DNA from 3 places in the Brenneria sp. L3-3C-1 genome. Region 3 is predicted to be linked to each of the others. Evidence: predicted binding sites of a transcription regulator. Region 3 holds the regulator's gene; each other region holds the start of a gene.
The links. Region 3 encodes CRP, which controls carbon source genes, mostly activating them, when cyclic AMP is high. Its sites were predicted from a motif close to ATGTGANNNNNNTCACAT; they were not measured.
Positions count from the first base shown of each region.

Region 1: the regulator CRP is predicted to act here: its motif matches at 1,462-1,479, upstream of garD (galactarate dehydratase).
Region 2: the regulator CRP is predicted to act here: its motif matches at 1,075-1,092, upstream of rbsD (D-ribose pyranase).

Region 1 covers NZ_JAEMHF010000011.1:46,461-48,737, reverse strand. The annotation lists gene garD (galactarate dehydratase) at 1-1,241, opposite strand, end outside; gene JG725_RS17640 (MFS transporter) at 1,727-2,277, shown strand, end outside.
Region 2 covers NZ_JAEMHF010000003.1:250,621-252,897, forward strand. The annotation lists gene qseB (quorum sensing response regulator transcription factor QseB) at 1-255, opposite strand, end outside; gene JG725_RS10485 (YgiW/YdeI family stress tolerance OB fold protein) at 480-881, shown strand; gene rbsD (D-ribose pyranase) at 1,176-1,595, shown strand; gene rbsA (ribose ABC transporter ATP-binding protein RbsA) at 1,603-2,277, shown strand, end outside.
Region 3 covers NZ_JAEMHF010000007.1:14,722-16,998, reverse strand. The annotation lists gene JG725_RS13890 (ABC transporter ATP-binding protein) at 1-8, shown strand, start outside; gene ppiA (peptidylprolyl isomerase A) at 312-881, shown strand; gene crp (cAMP-activated global transcriptional regulator CRP) at 965-1,597, opposite strand; gene JG725_RS13875 (OsmC family protein) at 1,908-2,277, shown strand, end outside.

The DNA of each region.
Region 1 (2,277 bases), on a different contig from region 3:
GGCGTTGCCGCATAAATCAGGCCGCGTCTGGTGGGGCGCTGCCCCGGCGACAGCACTTCGACAATGGCGCTGGTGCCTGATTTTGCAATAGAGCCCAGCGCTTTTTCCACCACGTTGGCCAGGCCGCCCTTTTTGTTGCCGGGCGAGGGATTGGCGCTGCGGTCAGTCTGGCCGTTATCAAGGTAGCTGTCGTACCAGGCCATCTCTTCCAGCAGCCGTTTGCCGACCTCTTGGTTAATGGCCCGCGGCGTCAGCAAATGAATGGCGTCACGCACTTCGGTCACTTCTGAAAACATCACGGTGGCGCCGCAACGTACCAGCAGATCGGATGCATAGCCGACCGCCGGGTTCGCCGTCACGCCGGAAAAGGCGTCGCTGCCGCCGCATTGCATACCAACCACCAGCTCGGAGGCGGGACAGGTTTCACGCCGACGTTTGTTCAACTGTTGCAGATGCCGATCGGCCATGGTCAGAATATCATCCACCATTGACTTAAAGCCGACGTGATGCTCATCCTGCAAACGTACAATGCTGCTGTCATCCAGCGAGATAGCTTGTACATCCGGCGTGCCTTCCAACAGGCGTTCCGGCTGTAATTTTTCACAACCCAGGCCGACAACCAGCACTTCGCCGCCAAAGTTGGGATTTCGCGCCAGATTATGGATGGTGCGTATCGGCACTACCGCCGCCGGGGCATTGATGGCGACGCCGCAGCCATAGAGATGATTAAGCGCTACGACGCCGTCGACGTTCGGATAGCGAGGCAGTAAATCCCGTTCGATGATTTTAACCACATAGTCAACCACACCGGCGACGCAATGTACGCTGGTGGTAATGCCGAGCAGGTTTTTCGTGCCAACGCTGCCGTCCGCATTGCGATAACCCTCAAACGTATACCCCTCCAGCGGGGGGAGATCGGCCGGGACTTTGGTGGCCAACGGCAAGGTTTCCAGCGCCGGGGCTTGGGGTAATTCCACCAGCGATTCATCAATCCAACTGCCCTGAGGGATATCCCTTAAGGCATAACCGATGATTTCGCCATAGCGAATAATGGGGCCGGATTTGGCAATATTGACCAGGGCGACTTTGTGCCCCTGAGGGATATGCTCAATTAATGTTAATCCAGTATCAAATTGGGTGCCGGCGCGTAAGCCATTGTCATTAACAATGATTGCAACATTATCGTCATCATGGACTTTAATGTAAAAGGCCTGCACGGAATTCTGTTTGTTCTGTGACATAATGTCTCCAGTTAATATTTATTCAGAAAACCAAGAAATTCTCGTCTTTTTAGTATGGGTAATCCACGTTTTACCAACATGATATCTGATTATTGTATCGCGCCGCATTGTGCAATTGAATAATCTTCGCCGGTTATAATATGGAATAATCAGGCGAATTGCCTACTCTCTGTGATCTCACTCACTTTTTATATGCCGCCACTATGGATGGAAAAGAATAGTGTGATATTAATCGCAACTTCATGTGCATAACGCAAGAAATACCGCTAATTTCTCATGAATTATTGTGCATTTTAACAATGCTATTCTGTGGCGTCATTTTTATACTGATTGCGAATTGTCATGCTCGTGGCGAAATCTGCTAATGAATGTTTTTATTTAACATGATTTGCGTCTGAAAATTAAAATAACTCAAATTATCAATGAAAAATATCACTTTAGCGTGTTTGAGTTAACATACTAATAACGATAGAGAAGGGGTGTTTATGAATTCCGATGCCGTCCTTATAAATAAAAAGAAAACCTATGTCCGTTACATCATATTGTTAATTATATTTACCGTTACCGCCATAAACTATGCGGATCGTGCAACATTATCGATAGCCGGTTCGGCCGTAGCGGCGGAATTACAGTTGGATGCGGTGCATATGGGGTATATTTTTTCCGCATTTGGCTGGTCATACCTGGTGATGCAAATCCCCGGGGGTTGGTTGCTGGATCGCTTTGGTTCAAAAAAAGTTTACGCCTACAGTATCTTTTTCTGGTCATTGTTCACTTTCCTGCAAGGATTCGTCGATTGGGTTCCCTTAATCTGGGCCCCCATTACGCTGTTTGCGCTGCGTTTCATGTTAGGTTTTTCTGAAGCGCCGTCCTTCCCTGCGAATGCCCGCATCACGGCCGCCTGGTTTCCCACCAAAGAACGCGGCACCGCATCGGCTATTTTCAATTCCGCGCAGTATTTCTCTCTGGCGATTTTCTCTCCCATCCTGGGTTGGTTAACTTACCAATGGGGTTGGGAACACGTCTTTTTGGTCAT
Region 2 (2,277 bases), on a different contig from region 3:
TTCCAGCGCATCCCGCGCGGTAAGGATCAATACGGGCTCGTCATGTCCCGCTTGACGCCAGTGACGCAGGATTTCCAGCCCGTCCATTTCCGGCAGACCGAGATCGAGAACCACGGCGTCGTAGGGGGCGGCATCCAACGCGGCTAACCCTTCTTTGCCCTGCGTAAACCAGTCAACATTAAAACCGAGCTTAATCAGCCCGGCTTTCAGGCCATCGCCGATCAAGCGGTCATCTTCTATTAGCAATATTCTCATACCGTCCACCAGGTTGCTTATCGCGATGTTATACGGTTTAACGCACGGCGCTGGCAACCAGAAAACCGTCAAACGCGGAGCGCTTCGCAGTATTTATTAAAGATAAGGAAATCTGACCTATCCTTAAGATCCTGTTAAGAACATTTTGTTTTACTTTGCGCGTAAAACAAATCACGCGCAGTTTTGCTGCGCGGCAAATCGAAAGAAACTAAGGAAACCAAGCTATGAAAAAAACAGCTGCTGTATTCGCTATCGCCGCACTGTGTGCCGCACCGGTTTTCGCCGCACAAACCGGCGGGTTTGTCGATCCTAAAGCGCCTGCCGCTCATAGCCAGAATGCCGCTGGCGGATTTATCGGCCCTCAGGGGAGCGTAACGACGGTTGCGAAAGCCAAAGAGATGAAAGACGACAGTTGGGTTATCCTGCAAGGCACCATCGAACAGCGCATCGGGGGCGAAGACTATCTGTTCCGCGACGAGTCAGGCACCATCACGGTTGAAATCGATGATAAATACTGGAACGGGCAGACCATTACCCCTCAGGATAAGGTTGAACTGCAAGGGGAACTGGATAAAGGGTTCAGTTCGGCCGAGTTGGATGTCAAACAGGTGAGAAAAATCCAGTAGTAACATCATACTATTAGCCGATGGGCGGATAATACGCCGCCCTTTTGTCCAACATTGATTAATCCAGCTAATGGGTGGATACAAGACGAATACGTTTTTTCAAATCCACTTTTTGTCTTCGCGCCATCTTTTCAGCGTTCATCAACAGCTCTCTTCCCAAAGCGCCCGTTTTTTCCCGCGCGCGAGCGAAACGTTTCGATAACGATCACATTTTCGTTACGTCCTCTTTGCCTTTCTAACTTATCTTTTTCTAATATGACCATCAGCGAAACGTTTCGCTGATGGGATAAAAAGATGAAAAAAGCGGTATTACTGAACTCTGAGGTTTCTGCTGTTATTTCCCGTTTGGGGCATACCGACCAGGTAGTGATTTGTGATGCAGGGTTGCCTATTCCTGACACCACGACCCGAATCGATCTGGCATTAACGCATAACGTTCCAGGATTTTTGCAGGTTGTGGATGCGGTAATCAGTGAGATGCAGGTAGAGGCCGCCATTCTGGCGGAAGAGATCGTCGAAAAAAATCCAACACTCCATGACGCATTACTTGATCAATTAAAACAACTTGAGCGACACCAGGGAAACTCAATTGAATTGCATTATATCAGCCATGAAGTTTTTAAAACCCAAAGCGGGAAAAGCCGGGCCATCATTCGCAGTGGAGAATGTTCCCCGTATGCCAATGTCATCCTTTGTGCTGGCGTAACGTTCTGAGGCATCAATGCAACCTTTACTGCAACTGCAAGGAATTAATAAGGCTTTCCCCGGCGTTAAGGCGCTTTCCGGCGCTGCATTAAATGTTTACCCGGGAAGAGTGATGGCGCTGGTGGGCGAGAATGGCGCCGGTAAATCCACCATGATGAAAGTGCTGACCGGTATCTACGACAAAGATTCCGGCAGCGTGCATTTCCTGGGAAAAGAAGTGGAGTTTAACGGCCCTAAAGCCTCACAGGAGGCGGGGATTGGCATTATTCATCAGGAACTTAACCTTATCCCCCAACTCACCATCGCCGAGAATATTTTCCTGGGACGGGAATTCACCAATCGCTTTGGCCGCATTGACTGGAAGAAGATGTACACGGAGGCCGACAAACTGCTGAAGCGCCTGAATCTGCGCTATGACAGTCGCCGCATGGTGGGCGAATTGTCGATTGGCGATCAGCAGATGGTGGAGATTGCCAAAGTTCTGAGCTTTGAATCGAAAGTCATCATTATGGATGAGCCCACCGATGCGCTGACGGACACGGAAACCGCGTCGCTATTCAGCGTGATCAAAGAACTGCGGGCCCAGGGGCGCGGCATTGTTTACATTTCTCACCGTCTGAAAGAAATTTTTGAAATATGCGACGACGTCACCGTGTTCCGTGACGGCCAGTTCATCGGCGAACGCTCGGTC
Region 3 (2,277 bases):
TGGGCTAAGGTTCTGTGCGGCGACAGATAATAAGCGGGTGCTGACTTTAACGTCAGCCTGAGGTTACTGACAAAGTCGTCTGTAAGCCTGAGATACCCGGGCCTACCGTACCGAGGGGCGCTCCGGCGGCTTACGCCGCTACGGCCCCTCGCCACGCTCTCCCTAATAACGGGCTTTGTCAATGGTCTGGGCTGACTTTAACGTCAGCCTTTTTATAATACGTAAAAAAAGGTAAATGGGTGGCGTTGGCGGGTGTGGGTATTTACAATCATTACGCTTTCAGTGGTCGGTTTCTTCAACAAGGAATTATCATGCTTAAACGTACTCTGGCTGCTGCGGCGGCTTTTATTTCACTTACGGCTTTTTCTCCGGTGTTCGCTACCTCCGGCACAACGCATGTTTTGCTGACGACCTCGGCGGGAAACATTGAGCTGGCATTGGACAACCAAAAAGCACCGGTTTCGGTGAATAACTTCGTTGAGTACGTGAATAACGGTTTTTATAACGGCACGACGTTTCATCGGGTCATCCCCGGCTTTATGATTCAGGGCGGCGGTTTTACCGACGACATGAAGCAGAAAGCGACCAACCCGGCGATCAAAAATGAAGCGGACAATGGCTTACGCAACCTGCGCGGCACCATTTCCATGGCGCGGACTGCGGAAAAAGACAGCGCCACCAGTCAATTCTTCATCAATGTGGCTGATAACGCTTTCCTCGATCACGGACAGCGTGATTTTGGCTATGCGGTATTCGGTAAAGTGGTAAAAGGTATGGACGTGGCGGATAAAATCGCTCAGGTGCAGACCGAAAACGTCGGCCCTTACCAAAATGTGCCCACCAAACCGATCGTGATCCAGTCAGCCAAAGTTCTGCCCTGATACGCCTTGCTACGGTGTTATATGGCTATAAAAAAAGCGTGAAAGAGACTTCACGCTTTTTTGTCGTAGGGTAATCGCCGGGTTTAACGCGTACCGTAAACCACGATCGTTTTACCATGTGCGGAAATGAGGTTCTGATCTTCCAACATTTTAAGAATGCGGCCCACGGTTTCGCGTGAACAGCCAACGATTTGCCCAATTTCCTGGCGGGTGATTTTTATTTGCATGCCATCTGGGTGCGTCATGGCATCGGGTTGTTTTGCCAGGTTCAATAATGTTTGGGCAATGCGACCGGTTACATCAAGGAATGCCAGATTACCGACTTTCTCTGAGGTCACTTGCAGCCTGCTTGCCATCTGCGCGGACAGACGCATCAGAATATCGGGATTGACCTGAATCAACTGCCGGAATTTTTTATAGGAAATTTCAGCAACTTCACAAGCCGTTTTCGCCCGTACCCAGGCGCTACGCTCCTGGCCTTCTTCAAACAAGCCAAGCTCGCCAATAAAATCTCCCTGATTGAGATAAGAGAGGATCATTTCTTTGCCTTCTTCATCTTTGATTAGCACTGCGACAGAGCCTTTCACGATGTAGTAAAGCGTTTCTGCTTTTTCACCTTGGTGAATCAGCGTACTCTTCGATGGATACTTGTGGATATGGCAATGAGAAAGGAACCATTCGAGAGTTGGGTCTGTTTGCGGTTTGCCGAGAACCATTCGCTATTATCCTCTGTTGTAATTCACTGCGCAAATCACAGGGCTCAGAGTTCCCTGTACGGCGTGTTTACTGCTAAAAATTCAAATTACGTGTAGGCCGTCAGGGAATATACTGGAGCTTCTGTCTGGCGACGTTATCATCTTCCCGCGATCTGAGTTTGTCCAGAAAAGACAGCTTCTGTTCTCATTTTTAACACAGCTTGGAGGAAGTGTCTTGTGTTGTCTCGCGTCAGCATGATAAAGCTGTGGTTATAGGTTGTTTTTGTATAATAACGATATAAATATTAAAAAATTTTTTAGCGGAGGCGGCATGCAGGCTCGGGTGAAGTGGGTTGAAAACTTAACATTTCTGGGCGAATCAGCTTCCGGACATCAGGTGGTGATGGATGGAAATTCGGGCGATAAAGCGCCAAGTCCCATGGAAATGGTGCTGATGTCGATTGGCAGTTGTAGCGCGATTGATGTGGTGTCGATCTTGCAGAAAGGGCGTAATGACGTCGCGGATTGCGAAGTTAAACTGACCTCGGAGCGGAGAACGGAAGCGCCGCGTTTGTTTACCCATATTAATCTGCATTTTACCGTGACGGGCAAAGGATTGGCCGAGCAGGCGGTCGCGCGCGCGGTGGAACTGTCTGCGGAAAAATATTGCTCGGTGGCGCTGATGCTGAATAAAACGGTCA